DNA from 3 places in the Pseudarthrobacter humi genome. Region 1 is predicted to be linked to each of the others. Evidence: riboswitches for the same ligand, from Rfam matches in the RefSeq annotation. Region 1 holds a riboswitch; each other region holds the start of a gene.
What was found. A riboswitch is a leader RNA that binds a small molecule or an ion and turns the genes downstream of it on or off. The one in region 1 is predicted to bind cyclic di-AMP.
Positions count from the first base shown of each region.

Region 2: linked by a shared signal. The riboswitch ahead of NFC73_RS17870 (aggregation-promoting factor C-terminal-like domain-containing protein) and the one ahead of NFC73_RS14115 (C40 family peptidase) in region 1 are both predicted to bind cyclic di-AMP.
Region 3: linked by a shared signal. The riboswitch ahead of NFC73_RS12345 (M23 family metallopeptidase) and the one ahead of NFC73_RS14115 (C40 family peptidase) in region 1 are both predicted to bind cyclic di-AMP.

Region 1 is NZ_JANCLV010000009.1:123,803-133,667, forward strand. Features, by position in the region: gene NFC73_RS14085 (hypothetical protein) at 120-344, shown strand; gene NFC73_RS14090 (MarR family winged helix-turn-helix transcriptional regulator) at 402-899, opposite strand; gene ribA (GTP cyclohydrolase II RibA) at 1,033-2,916, shown strand; gene NFC73_RS14105 (dienelactone hydrolase family protein) at 2,990-3,967, shown strand; gene NFC73_RS14110 (protein adenylyltransferase SelO) at 4,024-5,487, shown strand; gene NFC73_RS14115 (C40 family peptidase) at 5,557-6,408, opposite strand; cyclic di-AMP (ydaO/yuaA leader) riboswitch at 6,411-6,579, opposite strand; gene NFC73_RS14120 (aggregation-promoting factor C-terminal-like domain-containing protein) at 6,795-8,087, shown strand; gene NFC73_RS14125 (cupin domain-containing protein) at 8,111-8,491, opposite strand; gene NFC73_RS14130 (TraR/DksA family transcriptional regulator) at 8,631-8,993, shown strand; gene NFC73_RS14135 (DNA alkylation repair protein) at 9,078-9,638, shown strand; gene NFC73_RS14140 (DUF1918 domain-containing protein) at 9,692-9,865, shown strand, end outside.
Region 2 is NZ_JANCLV010000016.1:6,098-15,962, forward strand. Features, by position in the region: gene NFC73_RS17840 (DNA glycosylase AlkZ-like family protein) at 1-276, shown strand, start outside; gene tadA (tRNA adenosine(34) deaminase TadA) at 342-848, opposite strand; gene NFC73_RS17850 (phosphatase PAP2 family protein) at 972-1,664, shown strand; gene upp (uracil phosphoribosyltransferase) at 1,707-2,342, shown strand; gene NFC73_RS17860 (VOC family protein) at 2,405-2,773, shown strand; gene NFC73_RS17865 (HAD-IA family hydrolase) at 2,826-3,506, shown strand; gene NFC73_RS17870 (aggregation-promoting factor C-terminal-like domain-containing protein) at 3,528-4,244, opposite strand; cyclic di-AMP (ydaO/yuaA leader) riboswitch at 4,250-4,402, opposite strand; gene NFC73_RS17875 (sensor histidine kinase) at 4,503-6,056, opposite strand; gene NFC73_RS17880 (response regulator transcription factor) at 6,064-6,804, opposite strand; gene NFC73_RS17885 (hypothetical protein) at 7,084-7,413, opposite strand; gene NFC73_RS17890 (winged helix-turn-helix domain-containing protein) at 7,412-8,275, shown strand; gene NFC73_RS17895 (SixA phosphatase family protein) at 8,457-8,984, shown strand; gene NFC73_RS17900 (LysR family transcriptional regulator) at 8,962-9,865, opposite strand, start outside.
Region 3 is NZ_JANCLV010000007.1:183,260-193,124, forward strand. Features, by position in the region: gene NFC73_RS12335 (NlpC/P60 family protein) at 76-822, opposite strand; gene NFC73_RS12340 (C40 family peptidase) at 993-1,661, opposite strand; cyclic di-AMP (ydaO/yuaA leader) riboswitch at 1,732-1,894, opposite strand; gene NFC73_RS12345 (M23 family metallopeptidase) at 2,043-2,867, opposite strand; cyclic di-AMP (ydaO/yuaA leader) riboswitch at 2,871-3,090, opposite strand; gene NFC73_RS12350 (iron-dependent transcriptional repressor DtxR) at 3,245-3,940, opposite strand; gene serC (phosphoserine transaminase) at 4,218-5,348, shown strand; gene NFC73_RS12360 (MFS transporter) at 5,422-6,771, opposite strand; gene NFC73_RS12365 (DUF3027 domain-containing protein) at 6,817-7,371, opposite strand; gene NFC73_RS12370 (cold-shock protein) at 7,381-7,764, opposite strand; gene NFC73_RS12375 (hypothetical protein) at 8,011-8,244, shown strand; gene NFC73_RS12380 (helicase-associated domain-containing protein) at 8,255-9,865, shown strand, end outside.

The DNA.
Region 1 (9,865 bases):
CCATTGGTAGTGCGTTCCTTCGTCACCAATCTGTCTGGTGGCCCTCCAAGGCCAGGATTGTCCGTCCTTCCAATTACAGTTCGATTGTTCAGACATCGTGCAACTTATTGGGGGATCCCTTGACCATCAACAACCAGCCCGCCTACGGGCAGTATCCGTCGCCAGGCGCCCATGGAACGCCTGCGGTTGCCGGGGGCCAGATCTACCAGTTCCGGGGCGGCGCGGCCTCGTGGTTCGGCACTCAGCTTCTCGGGGCCCTCATCATCATCTGTACCCTGGGCATCTGCTACCCGTTCGCCGTCGTCCTTGTGGAGCGCTGGCGGGCCGAGAATACCGGCGGCTGATGCAGTGGAAGGTCGAAAAGACCGTTTACGCCTGACCGTCCGCAAGCGTCCTGCTCCTCAGGCTGGGGCGCTTTCGCCCAGGCAGCGGTCCTCGGGGTCGACGGCGGCCATGATGCGTTTGCCGATGCTCCCCAGCTGGCGCGACTGTGCCTTCGTAAGGGGATCAAACACCAAGGCACGTACGGCCTCCACGTGCCCCGGAGCGGTTCGGGTGATTTTCGCCCAGCCTTCGTCGGTGAGCGTTGCCAGTGTGATGCGTCCGTCGGAAGGATCCGTGGAGCGATGCACCCAGCCCCGCTTCTCCAGCCGGCTGACCACCTGGGACAGGCGGGGGAGCCCGGACTCGGTAAAGCCTGCCAGGTCACTCATCCGGCGTGTGCGGGCCGGAGCTTCAGACAGGCCCGCCAGGACCATGTACTCGAAGTGGCTTATCCCGGCGTCCTGCTGCAGTTGGGCGTCCAGGGCGGCGGGAAGCTTCATGATCACAGCGACCAGCGTCAGCCAGACGTCGCGTTCCTCGCCGTTCAGCCAGCGCGGTTCTTCGGCACGTTCCATAGCGCGAGTCTACGCTTTTACTTCACGAATGAAGTTTTGTGTCGCTCATATCACTTGCATCGTGAAGTAATAGGCGATAACTTTTACTTCAACATTCAAGTACTTCCTGTCCCGACCTTCCTGAGGAGCCCAGATGACCGTTATGTCCGAGACCGTCGCGCGGCCATTCGAACAACCGGCCGTCGTCCGCAGCCAGGTCACCGTCCCGCTGCGGTTCCCTGACGGCTTCACGGCCGCCGCCCAGATCATGACGTTCCACGGGCTGGCCGACGGCAAGGAGCATCTGCTGCTCGCGCTCGGCGAATGGGAGCAGACGCTCCTGGACCAGGGCCCGGAAGGTACAGCTCCGCTGGTCCGGCTGCACAGCGAGTGCCTCACGGGCGACGTGTTCGGCAGCGAGCGCTGCGACTGCGGACCCCAGCTGCGCGAGGCAGTCGAGGAGATTGCCTCCGTCGGGGGCTTCCTGCTGTACCTCCGGCAGGAGGGACGCGGCATCGGCCTGTATTCCAAGCTCGACGCCTATGCCCTGCAGGACACCGGACTGGACACGTACGAAGCCAACATTGCCCTGGGCCGCGGCGAGGACGAGCGGGACTACAGCGCCGCCGCCCAGATGCTCGGCGCGCTTGGCGCCGGCCGGATCCGCCTGCTCACCAACAACCCGGACAAAGTGGCGCAGCTGACGGCCTTCGGCGTTGACGTCTCGGAGCAGGTCCCCACCGGTGTGCACGTGTCGGAGGCAAATCACCGCTACCTGGCCGCGAAGCGCAGCCATACAGCACACACCATCGACCTTCCGGCGGGGATCCTTCCGGCGGAGATCCTGCCACGGGAGACCCTGCCGGCAGAGATCATTCCTTCGCACGGCGAGCTGCTGGCTCGGGTGGATGCCCTCCTTCCCCGGCTGCGGGAGCGTGCCGCGGAAGCCGAGGAGATCCGCCGTATCCCGGAAGCCACCATGGCTGAACTGAAGGCAACAGGCGTGTTCCAGATGCTCGCGCCGAAGGCCGTGGGCGGCTTCGGCATGGGGCTGGAAACCTACGTGGAGGTGGTTCGCCGCCTCGCCCGGGGATGTGTCTCCACGGCCTGGAGTGTGGGGCATCTGGTGGAACACGTCTGGATGCTGGCGCGCTGGCCGCAGGAAGCCCAGGACGAGGTCTTCGCCCACGGGCCAGCCCCGCTGGCTGCCGCGACCGGAGCGCCTCCAGGAAAGGCAGAGAAGGTTCCCGGCGGGTTCACCATCTCCGGCCGCTGGAGCTTCGCCTCCGGCGTTATGCACTCCGAATGGGCGCTGCTGGCCGTGCAGCACGGTGACGTCCGCCTGCAGTGCCTGGTTCCGGTGTCCGATCTTGAACTGCTGGACATCTGGCACACGGCCGGCCTGCGGGGGACCGGGAGCAACGATCTCCGGACGGAGAACCTCTTTGTCCCGGCGCACCGCGCCCTGGAGTGGAATCTCCTGGCCGCCGCGGACAACCCCGGCAGCCGGATCCACCCGGATCCGAGCATCCACACCCCCATGGCCACGTTCCTGAACATGGTTGCCCCGGCCGCCGCTTTGGGGTCGGCCGAGCACGCCATCGACGTGTTCCAGGAACTGATGAAGGTGCGCAAGGTCAAGCAGACAACGCAGGCGCGGCAGGCGGATTCACCGCTCGCGCAGGCCCGGTTCTCCCAGGCCTACGGGCAGGTGGCGACCGCGCGCCTGCACTGGCAGGAAGCCGTCCGGGTGGTGTCCTCTTCCTACGACCGCCGGCCAGTCGCTTTTACCGATGAGGAGCGGGCGCGGTACCGGCTTTCCCTCGGACTCAGCGGTGCGGCGTCGGCCGAGGCTGTCCGCCTCGTCCTGACGGGATCCGGCGGGAGTGTGCACCGGCTGACGCACCCGCTCCAGCGGATCCAGCGCGATGTGAACGTCCTGCTCAACCACGCCTCGCTGACCATGGATCCGATCCTGGAACAGGCAGGCCGCGGACTGCTGGACCTCGGCCTGTCCATCCCGGCCGAGCAGTTCTGACCGGGCGCAGGGGACCCCTTGCAGGACCGCCGGCTTCGGAGAAGGATATGAGCCTCACTCGAGGAGGCCGGCCATGGTCCAGCTTGAAAAATTTGAACGGTACCTGATCGAGGAATTCTTCGACGACTACCGCGCCGGCGCAATGACGCACCGCACCTTCACCCGCCGGGTCGCATTCATCATGGGAAGCATGGCGGCGGCATCGGGCGCGATGCTGCTTGTCGGATGCACACCCGAGGAAGTCCCGCGCAGCACCGACCCCATGCCCACACCCACGCCGTCATCGTCGACGGCGGGAACCGGCACCGCTTCTGCCGGTGCAGTTCCGGGGGCCAAGAGTCCGCTCTCCGTCCCGGAGGGCGCCGCGGGGCTGACGACGGCGACCGTGCGGTTCGCGGCCGACGGAACCGATATCAGTGGGTACCTCGCCCGGCCCGGATCCGGAGCAGCCGGCCCGGCGGTGCTGGTCTGCCACGAGAACCGCGGCCTGACCCCGCACATCCAGGACGTTGCCCGCCGCTTTGCCAAAGCCGGGTACGCGGCGCTGGCCCTTGACCTGCTCAGCCGGGAGGGCGGCACCGCCAGCCTTGACTCCGACGCCGTGTCGGGTGCACTGACCCGAGCCGGGGCACAGCGCCATGTTGCTGACTTCGCCGCTGCCTTTGACTACCTTCGGGCCCAGGACTTCGTGGACTCCGGACGCATCGCCATGAACGGGTACTGCTTCGGCGGCGGCATCACCTGGCAGGCGGCGACCGAGCTGGCCGGACTGAAGGCCATCGCTGCGTTCTATGGTCCGGCGCCGGACCTGAACAAGGTGCCGGCCATCGAGGCGGCGGCGTTCGGCGTGTATGCAGAACGCGACCAGCGGATCACCGGTGCCATGCCGGCCCTCCGCGATGCCCTGGACGCCACTACGGTGACGCACCAGCTCAACGTTTACCCCGGCGTCGACCATGCCTTCCACAACGACACCGGCGAGCGCTACAACGAAACCCAGGCCACGGCCGCCTGGAATGACACCCTCACCTGGTTCGGACAGCATGTCTGAGCAGCACGTCTGATCCGCCGCGGTCTGGGCTGTCCTGCCGCGGGTAGTCTTGAAGCATGAGCACCGCAATCCCACTAACGCTCACCTTCGGCGGGCGTTTCGCCCGCGAACTCGAGGAGCTGGCGGTTCCCTGGCAGGCGGAGGAAGCACCTGACCCGCAGCTGCTGGTCCTGAACGAGCCGTTGGCCGGCGAACTGGGCTTCGACCCGGCCTGGCTGCGGACGCCCGAGGGGACGCGGCTGCTCATCGGCAACCAGATTCCTGAAGGTGCCACACCGGTGGCCCAGGCCTATGCCGGCCACCAGTTCGGCGGCTACTCACCCCTGCTCGGCGACGGGCGGGCCCTCCTGCTGGGGGAGGTCACGGACATCCACGGGCAGCTGCGGGACATCCACCTCAAGGGCTCCGGCCGGACACCGTTCGCCCGCGCAGGTGACGGTCTCGCCGTCGTCGGTCCCATGCTGCGCGAGTACATCGTCAGCGAAGCCATGCATGCCATGGGCGTCCCCACCACGAGGTCCCTCGCCGTGGTGGCCACGGGCCGTCCCGTCCGCCGCGAAACCATGCTGCCCGGGGCGGTGCTCACCCGGGTGGCGAGCAGCCACCTGCGCGTCGGCAGCTTCCAGTTCGCCCGCGTCAACGGCGAGACGGACCTTCTGCGCCGCCTGGCCGATCACGCCATCAGCCGCCATTACCGGGACGCGGCGCTCGCCGACACGCCCTATCTCGCGTTCTTCGAGGCGGTCATAGCCGCGCAGGCGTCCCTGGTGGCGCAATGGATGCTGGTGGGCTTCGTCCATGGCGTGATGAACACCGACAACATGGCCATCTCCGGGGAGACCATCGACTACGGTCCCTGCGCGTTTATGGACGCCTTCAACCCCGGCGCGGTCTACAGCTCCATCGACGCGGACGGACGCTACGCCTACGCCAACCAGCCGGTCATCGCCGAATGGAACCTCACCCGGCTCGCTGAGGCACTCCTGCCCCTGCTCCATGAAGACCAGGACCAGGCCGTGGCGCTCGCGGTTGAATCCCTCGGCGCCTTCCGCGCCCAGTACAGCGCTGCCTGGTCAGCCGGCATGAAGTCCAAGCTGGGTCTGCGCCCGGACACGCACGACGACGTTGCGTCGCCCCTGGTGGACGGCGTGTTGGCGCTGCTCCAGGAAGGCCGGGTGGATTACACCTCCTTCTTCCGGAGCCTGGCCTCGGCGGCCCGCGGCACCCCGGAAACTGCGCGGTCCATGTTTGCGGACCCTGGCGCCTTCGACGCCTGGTCCGCACGGTGGCTGGCCCTGGCGCCGGACGCGGACCTGATGGACCGGGTCAACCCCGTCTACATCCCCAGGAACCACCTGGTTGAAGAAGCTCTGGACTCGGCTATCGCAGGCGACCTGGACCCCTTCAACCGGTTGGTGGACGTCTTGGCCGATCCGTACACGCAGCGCCCCGGGCTGGAACGCTACGCCGGCCCCGCCCCTGAAGACTTCGGGAGCTACCGGACCTTCTGCGGGACCTGAGCGAACACCAGGGATGGACGACGGCGGCGCGGGGCTGGGTGCCGCCCGCCGCCGTCGAGCATGGTCGGATCACGCTACGCGGACGAAGGACGCTCCGGCCAGCCAGCTGATGGAGTGCACTTCGGTTTTGTAACCGTCCACCCCGCCACTGACAACCTGGCCGTTGCCGGCGTAGACGCCCACGTGGCCGGCCGTGATGACCAGATCCCCTGCGGCAGGTGTGCCCACCACCGGGCCGTACTGGTAGAACTGGCCGGGAGCCAGGTCACCCACGCTCTTACCCACCGAGCGCAGCGCCTTCTCCACCATGGCGGTGCAGTCCTGCTGGATGCCGAGCTGGGAGTTGGCGGAAGCCAGGATGGCCGCGCCGAGCGGGCCGGCCGGAGCCTGGGCCGCCGGTACGGACGTTGAGGCCAGCCGGATGCCGGTGTTGGTGGGGGAGGCCGGCGCCGCCGCGGGAGACGGTGTGGGAGCCGGTGCGGTGTAGCCGGCGCCGGGGATCCGGATCTGGTCGCCGGGGTAGATGATGCTGGTCAGCGAGAGTCCGTTGGCGGCAAGGACGTCGTTGAGCGGGACGCCGTGGGCGGCGGAAATCTGGCCCAGCGTGTCGCCCGAAACGACGGTGTGGACGTTGCCCGCGGCGGGGGCTGCTGCAGCGGAAGTTGAAGCAACAGCGGCCGGAGCCGCTGCCGCCGCACTGGTCTGGACCTGAGTGTTGGCAGTCCCGGAGTTGTCCGGGCCGTGGACGCCGGCCTGAGCCGGGACGCCAATGCTGAACAGCAGGCCGGATGCGGCAACAGCCACCAGGGCCGGCCGGCCAAATGTCAGGGGGTGTGTTTTGGCCGCAGTGGCCAGGCCATTCAGGACGGTAGAGCGGGCAGGAACCGCACGAAGGCGTGCGGCAGCGGAATTCTTGGACACGGTGATAGCCTCTCCCATGCCTGCGGGGTGAGCTGTCGGGTTCGGGTCGGAGATACCCGGCCGGTAGCACCGCCGCGCGGGACGGAGCGATACCGACTTAACCCCAAGGCTTCGAAAAGCCGTGGAAACGTGGTTCCCCCGTCCCTGCCAGCTGGAAAGCGACTGGATCCCGGTCAGCGGCAGGGCTCGGCATACTGGCGGGAATGTCCCGGCTTGAGCCGGGCCACCGCTTGACCATAACTTCCAGCTAGCGGCAATGTCACATTCCGGTAACGGAATGTAGGCGTGAAATCCACCCGCGCTTCATCTCGGATTCCCTCCCTCCCCGGTAACGATGTTGCAGGTCAGGCCCCGTAATCCGTATATGCCCGGTAAGCTCACCAACTATGTCCCGGATTGTTCAAAAAATGCGGCTGCCCGCCCTCGCCGGCCTGCTGGCGGCCGCCCTGGTGGGGTCGGCTGCGCTGCTTCCCTCGCATGCCGCCGACGACGCGCCGCCCGGCGGGTATCCCTCGTGGCAGGACGTGCAGAACGCCAAGCAAAGCGAGGCCGGCAAAGCGGCAGAAGTCACCAGGATCAATGGGCTGCTGGGCGGACTCCAGACTGAAGCAGAGGCGCTGGGCAACGCGGCCGTAGCGTCCGCCGCGGAGTACGCCAAGGCCGAAGCGGCACTTCAGGCCGCCACTTCCACTGTGGACGCACTCACGGCCCAGACGGCACGCGCCGCGGCCGAACTGGGACGGTACAAGAAGGAAATCGGCGCGCTGGCGGCCCAGTCGTACAAGACCGGTGGAACCAACATGGGCTTCTTCGTTGCCCTCGACGCCGTGCAGAACAACAGCATCCAGGGCCTGAATATCGTCCAGATCGTCAGCGATAAGACTGCCGCCCTGGTCAACAAATCCGCAGCCGCCGAACGCATTTCCCGTGCCCTGGCCGATCAGGAGCAGGCGGCCAGGGCCGAGCGCGAGCGCCTGTCCGGCGAAGCCAGAACCAAGCTCGACGCCGCCCAATCCGCCCAGCAGGCCATGTCCCGGCAGATCGCGGAGCAGCAGGAGCACGGCCGGGAACTGACCGCGCAGCTGGCCTCCCTCAAGGGCACCACGGCTGCGGTGGAGGGGGAGTTCCGGCAGGGCCAGGTGGCGTTGGCCGCGTATGAAACGGCGCAGGCCGCCAAGCGTGCCGCGGCGCAGGAACAGGCACGCCAACAGGCGGAAGCGACAGCCAAGGCGGCGGCCCTTGCCGCTGCGCAGAAACCGGCTCCGGCCCCACCTGCTGTACCGGGCGTGCCCGCCCCGCTTCCGGTGCCGAGCCCGACGCCGGTCCCGCCGCCCGTCGTCGTCGTGCCTTCCGTTCCGGGAGGCGCTGTCAACGACCCTGCGGGCGCCAAGAACTACGCAGCCGGGCAGCTCGGCGCCTACGGCTGGGGCCAGAACCAGTTTCCGTGCCTGGCGTCGCTGTGGACCAAGGAGTCGAACTGGCTGACCACTGCCACCAACCCGTACTCGGGCGCATACGGGATCGCCCAGTCGCTGCCGGCCAGCAAGTATGCCAGCGCCGGCAGCGATTGGCTCACGAGCTACCGGACCCAGGTCAATTGGGGTTTGTCCTATATCGCTGACCGCTACGGGTCACCATGCGGAGCGTGGAACCATTCCGTGGCCAACCACTGGTACTGACCAGCCGGAGGATGGCAGCCGCGTCACGTTCCCGGTGCCTTGGCGAATACCGCGGCGCTGAGGAATTCAATGCCGACGAAGGCTTCGTCGCCGTCCACCCAGGCGTCATGTCCGGGTGGAATGGTGTAGGAGTCGCCGGCGCTGATGCTGATCCGCGTGCCATTGGTGGTCTCGACATTGAGTGCCCCGGAAACGCAGTATCCGACGTGGTTGTTCTGGCAGGACTCGGTCTGGACCACCGGCTTGATGCAGTCCGACCAGCGCCAGCCGGGACTGAACGTCAACCGGCCGACCGTGTAGTCGCCCAGGTTGACGACATCCACTTCGGTTTTCTCCGGCCGGCGCTTCTCATCCGGTGTGTTGTGGGACTTGACTGCCAGTTCTGTGACGATGTTGGTAGGCATGGCACGCAGGCTTTCTCTGTTGGTTTTGTGTCCGGCAGCTTTCTGTCCGTGGCTGCCAGACCGCATCCGAAGCGCTTACGCTTGCCAGCATCCTCCCGCCGGCGGCGCTTGTCGAGACCCAAACCACTAGGCTTTTCCCATGCCCGATTTTGAACGGTTCCGGGTCCTGCTGGAAGAAGAGCGCGCCCGGAAACTCGAGCTGCTCCCCGCGCTCCGTGCGGACATCTCCTCGGCGAACGCCGCACGCCAGGATTCCAACATCGATGACGAGCACGACCCCGAGGGTTCCACCATTGCGTTCGAGCTGTCGCAGGCCTCGGCGCTCCTGAAGCAGAGCAGTGCGGGACTTGACCAGGTGGATGCGGCCCTGGCGCGGATTGCGGCGGGCACCTACGGTACATGCGCCGTGTGCGGGGATCCCATTGCAGAGGGGCGGCTCGAAGCCCGTCCGTCGACGCCGTTCTGCATCCTCCACGCCGCCGCCGGCCGGCAGGGACCGTAGCGGCGACGTGAACCCAGATGTCGTGAACTCCAGTGCAGTGAACTCCAGTGACCTGACTTCCAGTAGCGCGACTGGGACGGTGCTGTGAACGGGCGTGTGCAGGACGCTGCCGGCTTCATCGATGCCACCCTGCAGAATGAGGGCGCCTGGTACCGGGCGGAGGACGTGGAGGCCCGGGTGGGCGGGGTACTTGGGTCCTACGGATCGTCGGTGGGAGCCGTACGCGGCACCGTCCGCGACGCCGGCAGGAAGTTCAAGGACCTTGGCCACGATGAGGTGACCGCTTTGGCATCCCTCCTCTGGGGCCGGCCCGGTCCCGGCAGGCGCCCGGTCTATGAAAGGCGGCTCGCGGCCGTGGTGCTGCTGCAGTCCCGGGTGGCCCTCCTTCGCCACTCTGACCTGACCAGGCTGGAGGGCTTCATCAGAACCGCTCAGACCAGTGAGCTGGTGGACCCGCTGATTGCCGACGTTGTGGTTCCGTTGCTGCACGGACTGGGCGAAAGCGGCCGCCAGCGCGCCGACGTCGTCATCACCCGCTGGCACCAGGACCCCGACGATGCGCTGCGCCACGCTGCCCGGCTCATCGCGTCGCAGGGACCTGACCTGCCGCGCATTTTCGGGAACCGCGACGCGGAACGCGACTGACCCCTGTTCCCCGGTCCCCGTCAGTCGTAGTCTGGGGCTTGGAGGTGATTGCCATGGAGGCAGCGCAGGGCGACAGGATTATCGTCCGGGGGAGGACCGTCGGATCTTCGGACCGGCACGGCGTGATCGTGGAAGTCCGTGGTCAGGAAGGACATCCGCCCTACCTGGTCAGGTTCGACGACGGGCACGAAACCGTTATGTACCCGGGCGGTGATTTCGCCGTCGAA
Region 2 (9,865 bases), on a different contig from region 1:
GGAAAGCAGCTCCTGGGGTCCACCTTGGCCTTGCAGGCTGACCTGCCGGACCATCCCATCTTCGACCGCGGCCGGATCATCGGGCTGTGGCAATACGATCCCGGGAAATCACGGATTGCCTATTGGCTCTTTGCCGGGGCCACACCCGCAGTATCCCGGCGCATCGCCGAGGTAGAGGCCTGGATCCGGGACGAACTGGGGGACTTCCGCTCGTTCAGCCTGGACTCGCCGGCCTCCCGCCAGGACAGGATCGACGCCCTGGATGCCGCAGGCTGAGGGTCGTGCAGGCAGGTGAGGGCGCTACAGCAGTCCCGAGACGAATTGCAGCCGCCTACGACGCGTTACAGCCGGCTGCGGTGCGCTGCGAAGAAGTCCCTGAGAACCCCGCCGCACTCCTCTTCCCTGACCCCGCCGTACACCTCAACCCAGTGGTTGAGCCGGCGCTCGCGGAGGATATCGAACACCGAGCCCGCCGCTCCTGCCTTCTCATCCCAGGCACCGAAGACCACTCGGGGAATCCTGGCCAGGACCACCGCGCCGGCGCACATGGCGCACGGCTCCAGAGTCACCACGAGCGTGCAGTCGGCCAGCCGCCAGCCGTCCCCCGTCCCGCCGTCGAGTTTGGACGAGGCACGCAACCGGTCCGCCGCCTGCCGGATGGCCACTATTTCTGCGTGGGCAGTGGGGTCTCCCAGCTCTTCCCGCTGGTTCCGTCCGGAACCCAGCACGGCGCCGTTGGGCCCAATCACCACGGCGCCGATCGGCACGTCCTCGGTGGCCAGCGCACGCCGGGCTTCGTCCAGGGCAAGACCCATCCATTCGAGGTGGTTCTTTTCTGCTGCGACCATGGCTCAATGATAGTTTCGAAGGATATCCAGCCTGCAAAGCATTAACGCCGGGGAGGCATAGTGGACACGTTCAGGGACCGTCTGGGCCAATGGTTCAAACCGTACGCCGCGCTGTGGATCACCATGCTGGTTGGCGGTGCCCTGGTGGTCACCATGGCGCTCCTGGGTGCCGAGGTCTACAACAACGTGGTGGACGAGGAGGGCCTGGCGTCCCTGGACCTGCCCGCACTGGAGCTCTCGCAGGACATGCGGAACCCCGCGCTGTCCGCCGGAGTAACGGCTTTCACCAACATTGGCGGCGGCATCGGCATGCCCATCCTGGCCAGCATCCTTACGGGCTGGCTCACGTTCCTGAGCCGGACCTGGCGGCCCATCATCCTTGTGGGCGGCGCCGCGGCCGTCTCCACGCTGGCCACCACGGTGGGCAAGCGGCTGGTGGGCCGCACCCGCCCGGACCACGCCGAAGCTGTCCCGCCCTACGAAACCTCGCCGTCCTTCCCCAGCGGCCACACCCTGAACACGACGGTGGTGATCGGTGTGCTGGTGTACGTCATGTGCCTCCAGTTCGACGTGCTCTGGGCGCGCATCACGGCCATCACCGCCGGCGTGATCTTCATCATCGCCATGGGCCTGAGCAGGGTGTTCCTGGGCCACCACTGGCTGACCGATGTGATGGCCGGCTGGTTCCTCGGCCTTGCCTGGGTGGGCATGGTGATCCTGGCGCACCGGCTGTTCCACGTGCTGCGGAAACGCGAGCACGCGGGCCCGGCACCCACGTTCGAACACCCCGCCCTGCGGGACGATCCGTCGGGCTGATTCCCGGCCGGACGCTGCCCGCGCGGGTGATAGTTTTGACGCATGCGCACTCTCGTTGTGGACCACCCGCTGGTCGCCCATAAGCTCACCGTCCTGCGGGACAAGAACACTCCGTCACCGGTCTTCCGGCAGTTGACGGAAGAGCTGGTGACCCTCCTGGCCTACGAAGCCACCCGTGAGGTCCGCACCCAGCCGGTCACCATCGAGACGCCCGTCAGCACCACAGTGGGCACCGCTTTCACCAAGCCCACACCTCTGGTGGTTCCCATCCTGCGCGCCGGGCTCGGCATGCTCGAGGGCATGACCAAGCTGGTCCCCACCGCTGAGGTGGGCTTCCTGGGCATGGCCCGCGATGAGGAAACCCTTGACATCATCACCTACGCGGAGCGGCTCCCGGAAAACCTGACGGACCGGCAGATTTTTGTGCTGGATCCGATGCTTGCCACCGGCGGAACCCTGCGCGAAGCCATCAAGTTCCTGTTCAAGCGCGGCGCCTCCGACGTCACGTGCATTTGCCTCCTGGCCGCGCCGGAAGGCCTGGCCAAACTCGAAGAGGAACTGGCCGAGGCCAACGTGACCATCGTGCTGGCCTCCATTGACGAACGGCTCGACGAGAAGTCCTACATCGTTCCCGGGCTCGGCGACGCCGGCGACCGCCTGTACGGCATCGCCGGCTGATTCGGGGCTACTTCGGATTTCAAGTCTTCCGCTTTCCTGCCGCCGCCGTTAGCCTGTGGCGCATGGACTGGAAACTTGAACTCGTTTTTGTGCCAGTGTCCGACGTGGACCGCGCCAAGGATTTCTACGTCAACAAGGTTGGCTTCAACCCGGATTTCGACGAGCGGCCCATGGATGGCGTCCGCTTCGTCCAGCTGACCCCGCCGGGATCAGCCTGCTCCATTTGTATTGGCGAGGGCCTCAATGACGCCCCTCCGGGCACGGCCCCAAGCCTGCAGATGGTGGTCAGCGACATCCAGGCTGCCCACGACCACCTCAAGGGCAACGGTGTGGAGGTCAGCGACATAGACATCCAGGACTGGGGGCACTTCGTCTACTTCGCGGATCCCGACGGCAACAAGTGGGCGGTGCAGCACATCCCGGGCCGTTAAGCCTAAGGGCGTGGCGCGTGGGGGTCGCGACGCCTAAGGCAAAATAGGCAGCATGAACTTCCCCACACCTGCCGCCACACGAACCCTGACCTGCCGGGCCGTCCTTTTCGATATGGACGGCACATTGGTGGACTCCACAGCAGTAGTGGAGGACGTCTGGGCAGAATTCGCGGCCCGGTACGGCCTGGACATCGCCGAAATCCTGCGCACTTCGCACGGCGTCCAGGCTGCCGATACCGTACGCCGGTTCGCGCCGGGGGGAGCGGACATCGCGGCGCTCACCGAGGAACTGGGCGGGATGGAACGGGTGCGGACGGCCGGTATCATCGCGTTGCCGGGGGCTGCCGACCTGCTTCGCAGCCTGCCGGCCCAGGCAGTGGCGCTGGTGACTTCAGCGGACAGGACCCTGGCGGACATCCGCATGGACGCTGCTGGGCTGGCCATGCCTGCCACGGCCGTGACGGCGGACCTGGTCACGCGGGGCAAGCCTCACCCGGAGGGCTATCTGATGGCCGCCGGTCTGCTGGGCGTCAATCCGGAGGACGCTGTCGTGTTCGAGGATGCGCCCGCCGGAATCGCGGCAGGCGTTGCCGCGGGTATCCGGACGGTGGCCGTGGGTCCCAATGCGGGCGAGTTGCCGGCGGGCGTACTCCACATCCCCGACTACAGCGCCGTGACCGTCTCCGTGGAACCGGACGCCGCGGGACGGCAGATCATTTCGTTTCGGCTTTGAGGCCGGCGCCGCTTGGTCGGCCTAGTACCAGTTGTGCGACAGGTGGAAGTTCAGCGCGCCGCAGGGTGACTGGTAGCGCTCCTGGATGTAGTTCAGGCCCCAGTTGATCTGCGTGCGGTAGTTGGTGACGTAGTCAGCGCCGGCGCTAGCCATCTTCTCAGCAGGCAATGACTGGACGATTCCGTACGCGCCGCTGCTGGGGTTGGTGGCCGTGGTGGTCCAGTCGGATTCCTTGGTCCACAGCGTCTGCAGGCACTGCATCTGGTCTGCGGACCAGCCGTACGTGGCCAGCTGGCCGGCGGCGTAGGCCTGGGCTCCTGCGGGGTCGTTGACGGCCACAACCGGTGCAGGTTCCGGAGCCGGAGCGGGCTCCGGGGCCGGGGCAGGTGCCGGTTCGGCGGCCTGGGGCGCGACGTTGATCTCGGCCGGCGCAGCTTCCGGGGAGGCCGGGGCCTGGATCTCAGCTGTCTCGAAGCTCAGCTTCGACTGGGCGCTGGCTTGTTCGGCGGCCTGGTCGGCGCTGGCCGCGATCGAGGCAGACTCGGAAGCGTGTGCCGCGGCGCTGACGCCGACAAGCAGGGCGCACGCCGTCGCGAACACCGCGACGCGCTGGCCCACGGAGGGAATCCGGGCCGCCCTGGACAATGGGGACATAGCTGCACCGAAGCGGGTCTGCTTGCGGTGGCTGTGGGACTTTGTGTCGCCCTGCGGGCGCGTTTGTACCTTGAATTCAGACATGATGGATCGCCTCTCACACCTGCGGAGTTAGCTGTCGGGTTCGGATGAGGGCATCCGGCCACACGGCACAAACACGTGTTGGCTTAACCCCAGAGGGCACTTGGTGCCCGGGACGGTGGGTCCCCCGCCTCTGCCTCTGAAAACGGAATCCGGGAAGCGGCAGAGCTTGGCGTCATCCGGATATGCGGCCCGAACGGGAACCACACGTCATCGACGCTACAGGAGCTGGACGCTTAAGTCACATTTTGGTAACGGGAATCACGACGGCGGTGTGTCACCTTGCTGGGCTCGGGCGTCAGTGGATCGCGCCAGCGCGCCGGCAGGGAAGAGTAACGCGAACTCCGTCCGTCCGGCCCGCGATGTCACTTCCACGCTCCCGCCGTGGGCCTCCATGATCGACTGGACAATGGACAGGCCCAAGCCGCTAGTGCCCTCGGACGCCCCGGCGCCCGAGGCCGGCGCCGTACCCTTGCGCGCCGCGTCTGCGCGGGCAAACCGGGAGAATACATGGTCCACGAAGTCCGCAGGGATGCCGCCGCCGTCGTCCGTTACAGTCACCGCTGCGCCGCCATTGGCAGACTTCGTGACAGCGGTGACTACGGTGGTCCCGGGCGGCGTGTGCTTGCGCGCATTGGAGAGCAGGTTGACAAGCACCTGACGCAGTTGGGACGCATCACCCGTGACGGCGAGCGGCTCGTCGGGCAGTTCAAGGCGCCAGTGGTGGTCCGGGGCGATGACCTTCTCGTCACTGACTGTTTCGATCACGAGTTGTGTGAGGTCTACTTCGCTGAGCTTCAGGGGCTGGCCCTCATCGAGCCGGGCGAGCAGCAGCAGATCCTCCACCAGGGTGGTCATGCGTTCGGACTGGCTTTGGACCCGGGCCAGGGATTTCCGGCCGTCCGGCGTGAAGTCCTCGGTCATCCGCATCAGCTCCGTGTACCCGCGGATGGCGGTCAGCGGGGTGCGCAGCTCATGGGAAGCGTCAGCTACGAACTGCCGCACCTTGGTCTCGCTCCGCTGCCGCGCCTCGAGTGCGTTAGCCACGTTGTCCAGCATCAGATTGAGGGCATGCCCTACGCTGCCCACTTCGGTTCCGGGGTTGGAGTTCGACGGCGGGACGCGCACCGCGAGGGCCACCTCGCCCGCGTCCAGCGGGAGCCGGGCCACCCGCGTTGCCACCTCCGAAAGCTGCTCCAGCGGCTTCATGGTGCGCCGGATCAACACGGTTCCTGCCAGTCCAATTAGCGCCAGGCCGCCCAGGGAAACGAACACAAAGGTCCACACCAGCGACGCCAACGTGCTTTCCTTGGCGGCAAGCGGAAGGCCCGTGACAAGGACATCGCCGTAGCCGGTTTGCACGGCCACAATCCGGTAGTCCCCGTTTGACAGCGAACGGTTCACGGGGATGCCGTTCTGCGTCAGCGCCAGTAGGGTCTGCTTGTCCTCGGCGCTGAGGGGTAGGCGTGTGGTGTCCGAGTCCAGGAAACCGCCACTGGGGATCTGGCCGTCCAGGATCCGCGCATTCAGTGTTCCGACACTCTGCCCGCGGGAGTCAAGCGGGTCCGGCCTGCCGTTGAATCCGCCCAGGGGCGGGCGGCCCGGATCATTCGAGCGTTTGGCGGCCTGGCTCAGCTGTTCATCCAGCTGCCCCGTGAGAAAAGAATCCATGGAGGCGTAACTGAACAGCCCCACGGCGCCGCAGATGGCCACCAGCAGGGCCATGGCCAACAGGATCAGGCGCGTGCGCAGATGCCAGGTGTCCGGTTTGAGCCAGCTCCGCGATGGTGCTGGGGTTGCTCGCGGCGAGGACATGGAGCTGCTACTCAGCTGGCTTGATGACGTAGCCGGCGCCCCGCACGGTATGGATCATGGGCGGGTGCACTGCATCGACTTTCTTGCGCAGGTAGGAGATGTAGAGCTCCACAATGTTGGCCTGGCCGCCGAAGTCATAGTTCCATACGCGGTCCAGGATCTGGGCTTTGCTGATGACGCGTTTGGGGTTCTCCATGAGGTACCGGAGCAGCTCGAACTGGGTGGCGGTGAGCTGGAGGGCGTCGCCCGCACGGGTCACTTCGCGGGTGTCGATGTTGAGGACAAGATCGCCCACCACAAGTTCGGCAGTGTCCATCGCGGCAACGCCGGAGCGCTGCACCAGCCGGTGCAGCCGGAGCAGGACCTCTTCCATGCTGAACGGTTTGGTCACGTAGTCGTCCCCGCCGGCCGCCAGGCCCACGATCCTGTCCTGGACGGCGTCCTTGGCGGTCAGGAAAAGCGCAGGTACCTCGGGCGCGAAGGCGCGGATCCTGCCCAGCAGCTCAACGCCGTCGAACCCTGGCAGCATCACGTCCAGCACCAGGACGTCCGGGCGGAACTCCTTGGCAAGCTTGACGGCCTCGGGGCCGTCCGAAGCCACGGCAACGGACCAGCCAGCCATGCGCAGCCCCATGCTCATGAGCTCGGAAAGGCTGGGTTCGTCGTCAACCACCAGGGCGCGGATGGGGGAGCCGTCCGGGTGGGTCAGTTGCGGAAGGTTGTTGGTCATGGAGTGCGAAGTGGCCATGGGACAACTCTCCGATCATTCGGTTAGCCCGCGCTATGGGGTTCCTGTGCGCACGCTGTGAATCCCAGCCTAGCGAGCTGGATGGGCACACGGGATGCCGAGAAGGCGCCTGGCCGAAGCCGTTTCCGTTGGACAGGTGGCAAAAGGCCGCAAGCAATTTCGGAAGGTCATGGCGCGGTGAATTTCTGTGGCTCTGCGTCGCGCATGGGCGAAGATTGTTCGCCGCAGGGGGCTATTTACGCGCCCTTGGTGGACAACAAGGCGCATTTTGTCGTCATATCAGAATGGTGATCTATCACACAAATCCGCATTTTGTCTCAGTATGCGGAACGTTGCACCCATTGTTACTTGCAAGTTTTCATTGTTACGTTGCACACTTTCAATTGTGAACAAGAACTCAACAGCACCTGCAGCCGCAGAATATTGGCCCAGCACATCCGCTGCTGCCGACATGCGCTGTTGTCGAATGCACGCCTGATCTTCAGAACCCACGAAGTTCTTAGGCATTCGCCCCCAGCCCAGCGTAGGGCGCCATCCCCAGATTTCATTGCGGGGACAATCAGCATTCGAGCCGCGATGACGGCCATTCACATTGAGGTAAGCATTCATGTCAGTTGCATCCGGATACGTCCACATCTCCGTCCGTAACGCAGGCAAGGCCGGCCAGGCTTCCGGCCTCCGTCAGGGGTTCGGTGCCCGACCGGCGTTGTCCCCGGCTGCCCCTGGAGCGAGCTTTCCTGCCCCCGGCTACGCACCCCAGGGCTACAACCCCAGTTCCTACGGCCAGCTCCGCGCCGTCCAGCCTGCCGAAGCCGCGCCGCTGACGGCGCCCACTCCGGTGATCGCGGGACCCAACAGCGTCCGCCCGGTCGCCAATGACACCGTGGCCCGCGGATTTGTCCTCTACATGGGCATCGACGAGGAGACCGCGGCGGCTGCCGGAACCTCCATTGCCAAGCTTGCCCAGGAAATCCGCGCCTACGCACAGTCCCTCGTGACCGGTGCCGAAAGCTACGCTGCCGTGGCCGTGGCCCCGGCCGGCACCCCGGGTTCCGCGCTCGACGTCGTCCGTTCCACCTTCGGTGACCCCACCGTCAACGCGCAGAAGCGCACCGAGACCGCCCGGCTGCAGCCGCAGGACCCGCGCCCGTCCGGCGTCCTGATCGACCTCGCCCGCCGCGAAGTCCACCTTGACGGCGAATCCCTGAACCTGACCTTCAAGGAATTCGAACTCCTGAACTACCTGGTGGAAAACGGCACCCGCACGGTTGGCCGCGATGAACTGCTTGAGGGTCTGTGGCGCAACGCCGAGGAAGTCCCCAACGAACGTACCATCGACGTCCACATCCGCCGTCTCCGCTCCAAGCTGGGCCGCCTCGCAAACACCGTCCGTACCGTCCGCGGCCAGGGCTACCGCTTCTACGAGCACCCCGAAGTTATTGTCTGGGCCGCTCCGGAATACTCGATCTAGTCCTTCAGCGACGCACCAAAGCGGCATTTCGCCGTGCCTTAGACACCTCCTTCGTTCCTCAGTCGGCGATGCGGCACTACGCGAAATGCCGCTTTTGTGCGTCCGGGCTCGTGAGTGTTGGCCTCCGCGGCTGATGTTTGACGGCGGCGCGGCTTACCTGTGTGGGCGCTAGGCTTGGGGGATGAGCGACCACCACATCAAACGCCTGGTGATCATGCGGCACGCCAAGTCCGACTGGCCCGGCGGTGTGGCGGATCATGAGCGGCCGCTGGAGGAACGGGGACACCGCGAGGCGCCCCTGGCCGGCAAGTGGCTGGTCAAACACGGCATTTTCCCTGACTTCATCCTGTGTTCCAGTGCGCTGCGCACCCGCCAGACCTGCACGTGGGTGTGCTCTGAACTGGGGGATAAGGCCCCGACGCCGAAACTTGAGGACGGCCTCTACGCCGCCTCCGCGCTGCGGATGCTCGCCGTGGTCAACCACGTGCCTGACACCGTCACCACGCTGATGCTCATCTCGCACATGCCTGGCGTCCAGGACCTCGCCATGCACCTGGCCTCCCGCGATTCAAACCATGACGCCTACATGGACGCCGCCACCCGCTACCCCACCAGCGCCCTCACGGTGCTGGAAACGGAAAAATCCTGGGCCGAGCTGGACGGGCAGGACGCCCGGCTGACCAAGTTCAAGGTCCCGCGACCCCACTGACTCCAGGGGACCCGCTGGCCACACGGGACCCGGCGACCTCCCGCAGCAGTCCGGCGACGTGCTGGATGCCCGGGCTGGCCGCCATGGTGCGGCGGTACACGATGCCCACCTGCCTGACCTGCGTGGGGTTGACCAGGGGCAGGCCGACGACGTCCGCAGGCAGCGCGGGCCGGCCAAGGCGGGGGACCAGCGCCACAACGGCTCCCTGCTCCACCAGTGCGATGTGGGTTGCGAAGTCTGGATCGTAGACCCTGATGTCCGGCACCCGGCCAAGGTCGGCGAAGATCCTCAGCAGGGCCTCGTTGCAGATGGCCCCGTGCGGCGTGCTGATCCAGCGCTCGTCCACCAAGTCAGCCGGTTCCACCTGGTTGCGTCCAGCCAGGGGATGCCCGCGGTGCACCAGGACGTCCGCAACATCCTCGCACAACCACTCGAGGGTCATGTGCTCCGGTATGACCAGCGGGACGGAGTTCCAGTTGTGGACCACGCCGAGGTCCGCCTCCCCGTTGGCCACCCGGGCCACCGCTTCCCGCGGGTCCTCGGCCAGCACACTGAGGTCCAGGTCCGCTCCGGATGAGGCCAGCCGTCCCAGCAACGGACCCACGAGGCCCCTGCAGGCCGTGGAAAAGGCAACAACCTTAAGGTGCCCGGTGGGTTTGGCCGGATCCGCCAAGAGCGTGGATTCCAGCTCCTCGAGCTCCGACAGGATGCGCCGGCCGTACGCTGCCAGGGTGAGCCCCCGCTCCGTCAGCAGCACCCCGCGACCGCGGCGTTCCAGGACGGGGAACCCGGTCTGCTTCTCCAGCTTCTTGATCTGCTGGGAGACGGCCGACGGGCTGAAGCCCATCACCTCCGACGCCGCTATGACCGAACCGTGCTGT
Region 3 (9,865 bases), on a different contig from region 1:
GGTTAAGGCGTCAGTCCGTAGACAGCAAAGGACCCCCGCCGTGAGGCGGGGGTCCTTTGAACACTCAAGCAGCTGCTAGGACACGCGGATGAAGACCGGTCCTGAGCCAACGTTGGCGCTGAATACTACGGTCTGGTTGCCGTTGTAACCGCCGTGGACCGCCTGGCCGTTGCCGGCGTATACGGCAATGTGGGCCACGCCCGCGCCGCCGTCGGCGTAGTAGATCAGGTCGCCGGGCTGGGCCTCGGCGGCGCTCACGGTCTTGCCCAGGGACAGGTAGCCGGCGGGCCAGCCGTGGTAGTTGATGCCCACGGCAGCCAGGGAGTTGGTCACAAGCATGGTGCAGTCCTGGTTGACGCCGAGCTGTGCGTAAGCAGCGGACAGGATGGCAGCACCCTTGCCGCTGGCGGCGACCGGAGCCGAGGGAGCAGCCGGAGTTGCCGACGCTACCTTGATGGTTGCCGCGGCCTTGGCCGGAGCCGGAGCTTCAACAACAGGCGCGGGAGCCTCAACGGGAGCCGGCGTGGTGGTCACTGCAGGCTTCTCGTAGGAGATGGCAATGGTGGAAGCAGCCGAAATGATGGCCGGGGCGGAAACCTCAGCCTCAAGGTTCGAAGCGGACGCAGCTTCACGCTGGACGCCGGTGTCGGCCGCGTTCGCAGCGATACCACTGGTCAGGACGAGGCCGGAAGCAGCAGCGATAACCGCAGCCTGGCGGCCCATGCCGCCGGCGTTGTCGCCGACAGCCTTGGCAATGACAGCCAGCGAGTTGGTCTTGGTGACCTCGGCGCGGTGCCGTGCAACAGTTGCACGTGTAGTCATTAATTTTCTCTCTTTCGTTTTCCTCAGGACCGCGTGGGCAGCCTGAGGGCTTTGGACGCGCCGGCATCTTGGGGGTACGCCGGCACGTCCCGAACGGGGATTTAGCGAAAGGCTCCAGCGAAGAACGGCTCCGGCAGCACGGGGCTGCAGGAACTGCTGGATTGCAGGAACTACGGGGCCAGCGTGAAGAAGGATCCGCTGCCCGTGGAAGCCACCGAGTGGAGCAGCGTGCCCTGTGACGGGTTCAGTGCGCTGATCATCATGCCGTTGCCGACGTAAATGCCAACGTGGGCGCCGCCATTCTGCATGACCAGGTCGCCGGGGGCCGGTGTGGCGGTGGGCCGCATGGCCGTCCAGGCATTGGTGCGGGGAATGCTGATGCCGGCCTGGGCGTAGACCCACTGCGTGAAGCCGGAGCAGTCCCAGCCATTGGGAGTGGTGCCGCCCCAGAGGTAGGGGTTACCGATGCCGGTGTAGGCAAGTGCTGCCAGACCCGAAGCGGCAGCAGAGGAGACAGTGTCGGCGAGCTTGGAGGCCGCAGCCTCGGTTGCACCCTGGGCCCCGGTTTCGGAGGCCGTGGACTGCGCACGGACCCTCTCAACCTTCGGCGCCGGCGTCGTCCTGATGACGGGGCGTTCGAAGGAAACGGTAGCCGTGGGCGCGGCAGTTACGGCAAGTGCCGTCTGCGCGGAACCGGACTCGGTAGAGGCGGAAACGCCTGCGGTGGAATCCGCGGCGTTGGCCGGAAGCCCCATGCTCAGGATCAGACCTGATGCAGCTGCAATAACAGCAGCCTGGCGACCTACGGTCCCGGCATTGGCACTGACGGCCTTGGACACGGAGCCCAAGGGGTTAGTGCGAACCGGTTGTGCGCGGTGACGCGCAGAAGTATGGCGTGAAGACACGAAGGTAGCCTCTCCCAATGCCTGCGAGGTGAGCTGTCGGATTCGGATGGGAGTCACCCGGCCGCGCTGCTTCACAGTGGAAGCTTTGCGACTTAACCCCAAGGCCCTCAGAATCGAAGACCAAAATTGGTTCCCCCGCCCCTGCCAGACGATGTCATGCGAACGGACCTTGAGCGGTGGCAGAGCTAGGCAATCCACTCAAGAACGTCAACTTCGGAAAAGTTGACGCGCTTTAGACGTTACAGGAGTTCCGAGCCAATGTCACATTCAGGTCACGGCACGTCGCTGCGATTCGAGAGTTGGCCATCATTTGGGTCAGAGCCAGCCGGTGGGGTCAACGACTTCGCCATTGACCTGGACCTCGAAGTGGAGGTGGCAGCCCGTGGACGCGCCCGTGGTACCGCTGAGGGCAACAACATCGCCGCGGCTGACGGTCTGGCCTACCTTGACGCTGGCTGAGGAGAGGTGGTTGTAGGTGGTTTCAAGGCCATTGCCGTGATCCACCACCACGCGGTTGCCGCCGCCGTACTGGTGCCAGCCAACGAAGGTGACGGTACCGCTGGCAGCGGCCAGGACAGAGGTTCCGCACTGTGCCACGAAGTCCTGGCCACGGTGGAAGTCGCCGGAGCCGCCGGTAATCGGGCTGACCCGGAACCCGAAGGGTGAGGCCGTAATCAGCTGGGCCAGCGGCGAGCCAAGGCTTCCGGCAGAGGCGGCGCGGGTAATGGATCCCGCGGACTGGGCGCTCAACAGCTGCTTCAGCTTGCCGTCGGGATCACCCTGGGTCACCACGGACGAACGGCTGAAATCAATTTGGGCGGCGGCTTCCGCGGTCACTTCGGGCTGCGGAGCAGCGGAAACGGCTGATGCAGCCTGGCCGGGTGCCGGAGTGGCCATCACGGGGCCCGTCACAGGAACCGTTACGGTGAGAGCCAGGCCTGTTGCTGCCAAGGCGATGCCGGCCTTCTGGCCGAGGCCACTGGCGGCGGCGAAATCCGTCATCTGCCGGAAGGGCCCCCGGCGGCGGCGGGCTTCCCGCTGCGGGTCGCGGGGCCTCTCCGCGGTGAGATCCTCGGCCACCCTGGGCGCCGAGACGGGACCCGCCGCGCGACGGCGGCCCCTGGAGTATTGCGTGGTCAAGAATGTTCCTCTCTGGGTAGCCTGCGAAGTTAGCTGTCGGATTCGGGTCAGAGAGTTCATAGACCCGGTCCGCCGTGACAAGCACTTTGGCGCAGGGATATCCCGTGAGGATCCTTCGCTGGAAGAGGCTTGCTGCTGACGGACTTAACCCCAAGGCAGTCTTACGACTACCGGTTGTGGTTCCCCCGCCTCTGCCAGTTGGTGACTGATGCACCTGATCCGCTGGCAGAGCTCGGCTCCAGATCAGGTAACGCTTTTGTATCGACGCTGAGGTTCAACTATAGGTGATTAACTTGGACAGTAACAATTCCGTTATCTTTGCGGAACCTTGCGTCGCTGGGCTACGGCGCGGCTCCTCGCGGCGGACCGCCTACCCGTCAACTGACGGAAACGAAGACGTGGGATGCCACTTCCGGTGGCAACTCGAGCGCCCCTTCGATTCCCGGAACCCGCACGGAGATGTACTCCCCTACGCGCTCCAGGGACACCGTGGCACCGGGCCTGATCCCGCCTTCATCCAGCTGGACCAGCAGCTCAGGTTCCACCTGGATGGGCTCAGCCAGCCGGCTGACTGTCACGTTCGACGCCGGCCCGTAGCCCTGCATCGCATCAAGGAGATTAATCACAGTGGCGTCCGGCAGCGCGGGCGCCGGCCCGCCCAGGGCGGCCAGCCCGGGGATGGGGTTGCCGTAGGGAGAATCCGTGGGGTGGTTGAGCAATTCGTAGATGCGCTGCTCAACGCGTTCGCTCATCACATGCTCCCAGCGGCACGCTTCATCGTGGACATAGGCCCAGTCCAGGCCAATCACATCCGCCAGGAGCCGTTCCGCCAGCCGGTGCTTGCGCATCACTTCCGTAGCGCGTTTCCGCCCGGCCTCGGTCAACTCCAGGTGACGGTCTCCGGAGACCACAACCAGTCCGTCGCGCTCCATCCGGCCGATGGTTTGGGACACCGTGGGTCCGGAATGCCGCAGCCGTTCGGCGATGCGTGCGCGAAGAGCCACGATGTTCTCTTCTTCAAGCTCCAAAATGGTCCGAAGATACATCTCCGTAGTATCGATCAGATCCGTCATCCAGCTCAGCTCCTCGAGCGCAGTACCTTGCGTTGTCCCACCGTATCGCGTCCCGCTCAGCGGCGAGGTCCGCTAAAAAGCTTAGCCTATTTTGAATTTGTCTGGATAATGCTCGGGCGGGGGCAAACGGTCTCATTGGCCGGACTATGACGGCCCCGGTTCCCCGCCCAATCGAGGGTTCAGGCAGAATAAAGAAGGTCCTTATGCAGTCACCGCCGACTACCGGCCACCCCACCGCCCGGACGTGAGCCACGTCCATGCCGAAATTGGAGCCCCCGTGAGCGAAACCAGCATCACTATTCCCGCCGACCTCCTGCCAAAGGATGGACGGTTCGGCGCAGGACCCTCCAAGGTCAGGCCGGAGCAGCTCGAAGCGCTCTCAGCGGCGTCCAAGACCATCCTGGGCACCTCCCACCGCCAGGCTCCGGTCAAGAACCTCGTGGGCTCCGTCCGTGAAGGCCTCAGCCAGTTCTTCCGCGCCCCCGAAGGCTACGAAGTGGTCCTCGGCGTCGGCGGCTCCACCGCATTCTGGGACGTCGCCAGCTTCGGCCTGGTGGAAAAGAAGGCCCAGCACCTGTCCTTCGGCGAGTTCGGCTCGAAGTTCGCCTCAGCCACCAACAAGGCACCGTTCCTGGACGCCTCCTCCATCATCAAGTCCGAGCCCGGCACCCGTCCGGTATCGGCCGCCGAGGCTGGCGTGGATGTGTACGCCTGGCCGCAGAACGAAACCTCCACGGGTGTCGCGGCTCCGGTCAAGCGCGTCGCGGGCGCCGACGCCGGTTCCCTGGTCCTGGTGGACGCTACCTCCGCAGCCGGCGGCCTGGACGTGGACGTCTCCGAGGCCGATGTCTACTACTTCGCCCCGCAGAAGAACTTCGCCTCCGATGGTGGCCTGTGGCTGGGTCTCTTCTCCCCCGCCGCGCTGGAACGCGCCGCCCGGGTCAAGGCCAGCGGCCGCTGGATCCCGGATTTCCTGGACCTCCAGACCGCCATCGACAACTCCAAGCTGAACCAGACGTACAACACGCCGTCGCTCTCCACCCTGGTGACCCTCGACGCGCAGGTGCAGTGGCTGAACGCCAACGGCGGCCTGGACTTCGCGTCCGCCCGCACCGCTGACTCCGCCGGCCGGATCTACTCCTGGGCCGAGGCCTCCGAGTACGCCACGCCGTTCGTGGCCAAGGCGGAGGACCGTTCCAACGTCATCGCCACCATCGACTTCGACGACTCCATCGACGCCGCCGCGATCGCCAAGGTGCTCCGCGCCAACGGCATCGTGGACACCGAGCCGTACCGCAAGCTGGGCCGCAACCAGCTCCGGATCGCCACGTTTGTTGCCATCGAGCCGGCTGACGTCACCGCGCTGCTGGCAAGCATCGACTACGTGGTGGGCGAACTGCGCAAGTAGACCACCCTCGCGAATGGACACTTGGGGCCCGGGCCCAGTGTCCGTTCGCGCTGTCTTGTGGTGGCGCCGGCTGTCAGCGTCCGACGGCGTCGCCCGGGTTTTCGTCCCGGGCGGCGCCGTTTGCGTTGTCCTCCGGTTGTTGGACGCCCAGGTTTTGGACGCCCAGGTGGGAGACGACGCCGAAGTAGCGCAGGCCGCGGGCGCGCCGGTTGAAAGTGAGTCGGAGCCGCTGGGCGCGGATGATCCAGATCATTCCGATCACCGCGGCGATGATCCCGGAGGCGGCCGCAACGGAAAGCGACCACCGGGGGCCGGCGACGTTGGCCACCCATCCCACCAGTGGGGCACCGATGGGTGTGCCGCCCATAAAGATGGCCATGTACAGTGCCATGACCCTGCCCCGCATCACGGGATCGGTGGTGGTCTGGACATAGCCGTTGGCACTGGTCATCATGGTGATTGCGAACAGGCCCACCGGCACCAGCGCCACGCCGAACCAGAAGTAGTCCGGGGCAAGCGCGGCCAGTCCCGAGGTCACCCCAAAGGCGGCCGCCGCGCCGAAGATCATCCGCAAACGGGGCTTGCCGCGGCCGGCGGAGAGCAGCGCGCCCGCCACGGAACCGATGGCCATGATGGAATTCATGAGCCCGAACGCGCTGGCGTCCAGCCCGAATTCCGTGCCCACCATCGCGGCGATGAACAGCACGAAGTTAAGGCCGAGTGTTCCCACGATGAACACGGCCACCAGGACCACCCCAATGTCCGGCCGGAACCGCACATAGCGCAGCCCTTCCCGGATCCGGCCCTTGCCCGGAGCCGCCCGGGGAAGCTGCCGCAAGGACGCCGTCGGGATCTTCCACAGGCTCAGGAGCATGGCCAGGAACGTGAAGGTGTTGATCAGGAACACCCAGCCGGGACCCACCGCCACGGTGAGGACACCGGCCACGGCGGGCCCGATCATCCGGGCGACATTGAAGGAGGCGCTGTTCAGGGCCACGGCGTTGGGCAGGTAGTCGTCCCGCACCAGTTCAGAAACAAAGGTCTGCCGCACCGGGGCATCGAGGGCTGAGACCATGCCCAGCAGCAGGGCGAAGCCGTAGACGTGCCACAGCTGGCCGGCTCCGAGCACCACGAGGATGCCCAGGCCGGCGCTCAGGAGAGCCATCATTGACTGGGTGATGATGAGCAGCTGCCGGCGGCTGTACCGGTCCGCCACGAGGCCGGCCACGGGGGCAAGGAAGAGCTGCGGCCCCAGCTGCAGCGCCATGGTGATACCCATGGCCCCGGCGTCGTGATCGGTGAGGTGGTCAAACACCAGCCAGTCCTGGGCCGTCCGCTGCATCCAGGTTCCGATGTTGGAAACCAGCGCGCCGAGGAACCAGATCCGGTAGTTGAGGATGTGCAGGGATTTGAAGGTGGACATCAGTGCCGGCCTTCTTGGTTCTTAACCCTGCGCATTGGCAACTGCTTAGTCAGCCTCGCCGGCGGGCTCGTCGTCTTCGGAGTCTTCGGATTCTTCGTCCGGGTCCTCGGACCCGGGGGTGTCAGCTTCGGCGTGCGAAGTGTCCGGCTCCGCAGCGGAAGCCTCGGCAGCGCGCGGCTCGTCTTCCTCTGCCGACTGCGCGTCCTCGGGGCGGACACGCTCGGCCCACGGCACCCACTCCGGGGAGAGGATGGACTCCTCGCCCGGCAGGAGGCCAAGCTCGCTGACCGTGACCACCTTGGAGCGCGAGTTCCTGGTCAGGACCGCATACCACTGCCAGCCGTGGTATCCGGCCATTTTCGATTCGAAGAGGTGGGTGACCAGGCGGTCGCCCTCGCTCTTGGCCGCCAGGTGCGCACCGATGTCCGACGCCGCCGCGATGCCTTCGATGGCGGTCCGCGCCTCGCCAACAGCGGCAGCGAGGAAGGCATCCGGCTTCCCGGTACGCCACACGGGCACGCCGGCGCGGCGCTTGGCCTCGGTCTTGGGGCCAGCCGTCTCCGTTGCCTTGGTGTCCGGCTGTTCAGCTTCCGCGTTCATGGCCAAGACCTAAACGTCCAGCTCGTCGGCAACCTTACGGAGGGCAGCCGCGATGGCTTTTCCCTTGTTGCCTTCCGGGTACTTGCCCGCGGACAGGGTTCCGGAGAGGTTGTCCAGCACGCTGACCAGGTCCTGGACCAGCGGCGCGAGGTCGCGGGCGCTGGGCCGCTTGGCCTTGGCGATGGACGGGGTCTTGTCCAGGACGCGCAGGCCCAGGGCCTGGGCACCCTTGCGGCCGTCGGCAACGCCGAACTCAACCCGGGTGCCGGCCTTCAGTTCCGTGATGCCTTCGGGCAGCGATGATTTGGGCAGGAAGACTTCCTGGCCGTCCTCGCCTGCGAGGAATCCGAAACCTTTTTCCTTGTCATACCACTTGACCTTGCCGGTAGGCACGTAATCAACCTTCTTCGTTCTGACGTCTTCTGACACGGCCGGCCGTCACCGCATCCGCACTGATGTGCGGGTTCAGGGTATGACAGCGACGGACCGTGTTGGTCTGTTCTTCAAGGTTATCCTGCCGGGGGCCGGAATCCTGCTTTCACGCACCCTTCGTCCTGCCGCCTGCCTGCGGCTGTGTGCCCGCCGCTCACGGCTGCCTGTGGCGGCACCACCGGCCGCCCGGCTGTTAGCGTTGCCTGCATGACACCCTCGCGATACCGGCGCCCACTGATGATCTGCGCAGCGGTTGTTGCCATGCTTTCCCTCGTGGCGGTGGGAGCCGTCATGGCGCTGGCCTTCGCAGGCACCGCTGCTCCGGCCTGGGTTACCGCCACTGCCCTGTACGGGTTGCCTGTTGCCTTCCTGCTGATGCTTTTCCTGGTGCTGGACAGCGTGGCGGGCCGGCGCCGGGCAGGAAAGTCCGGCGGGCGGTAACGTTGGACTGATGTCCCTTATCCGCGCTCTCAGCAAAGAACTGGAAGCACGCAGCGATGACTCGTTGCGGGCGCTCTTCGCAGCGCGGCCGGACCTTATGTCCCCTGCAGTTCCTGACTTTTCCGCCCTGGCCGCCCGGGCAAGCGCGCGGGTCAGCGTCCAGCGCGCGCTCGAGCGGCTTAACAGGCCACAGATGCAGGTGCTGGAAACCCTGCATCTGTGCACCAACACGGACACCGAACACAGCGCCTCGGCGGCGGGCATCCGGAAACTCATTGCAGGATCCACGGTGGCGGCGCTGGAACGCATCCTGGCCTCGCTCCAGGAACTGGCCTTGGTGCACCGGGCAGAGCCGCCGCATGGAACGGCTGTTTCGGGCCACCGGCAGCGCTACTACCTGCCGGTGGGAAGCCTCAAAGACGTGGTAGGAATCTATCCTGCGGGCCTCGGTCGCAGCTACACCGAACTGGTCAGGCTTCAGCCCGCGTTCGCCCAGCGTGTAGTCCAGCTGGTCGCCGAGCTGCACCGCAGCGGCGTCTCCATCCAGAACGCCACCACACCTATGGAGGCAGCCCTCGCCCTGCAGCATTGGACATCCTCACCCGAGGCGCTCAGCGCCGCTTTGGCCGGAGCCCCGGAACGCACGACGGCGCTGCTCGCCAAATTCCGCAACTGGGCCATGGGTGCCGTCCCCCAGGCGCAACGGAAAGCGTCGGTCTCGAACCAGGGCGCCGACGTCGGGCCCGTTGACTGGCTCCTGGCCCGCGGCCTCCTGGTCCCCCTGGACGCTGCGCATGTGGAACTGCCGCACAGTGTGGGGCTGTCCCTGCGCGGCGGCGCTATCATCAATGACTTCTCATTGTCCCCGCCGGTTCCGGAGCTGGGCAGCACCACCGCTGCGCTTCGCCGGAACGCGGCGCTGGGCGCCATCGCTGAAACCCTCCGGCTGGTGGGTGACCTCCTCCACGCCGTCCGCGAACAGCCGCTGGCCACTCTGCGCAGCGGCGGCGTCGGTGTCCGGGAAATGAAGCGGCTGGCCGAGACCCTGCGCATCGACCAGCACCGGGCGGGCCTGCTGCTGGAGGTCAGCGCCCTCGCCGGTCTGTTGCGCCTTGATGTGGACTCGTCTTCGTGGGTGCAGCCCCCGCAGCTGGAGTGGCTGTCCCTCCCCCGCCAGGAGCAGTGGCTGTGGCTGGTCAACGCCTGGCTCGCGAGCGAGCGTGTGCCCTCACTGGTGGGTCAGCCCGCTAACGGCCCCGGCGGCGTTCCCGCCGCGCACCGCGCCCTGGCGGGGAACACCGTAAATGCCCTTTCGGCAGAGGCGCAGCGGCCGGACGCCCCGGTGGTCCGGAAGCGGATCCTGGAAATCCTGGAGGAACTCACCCAGGAGGCTGCCGCTGCGGACGGCACGGCACCGGTCCTGGATGCTGCGGCCGTCCTCCAGCGGGCTGAATGGACGCAGCCGCGGATGGCCCGCCGGTTCAGTTCCCTGATCAGGGGTGTGCTCGCGGAAGCGGAGCTGCTCGGACTGATCGGCTCCGGTGCGTTGAGCCAGCTGGGCAGCGCCATTGCCGAAGACAACCCTGACGAAGCCTTGGGCATCCTGGGCGAGCATCTGCCT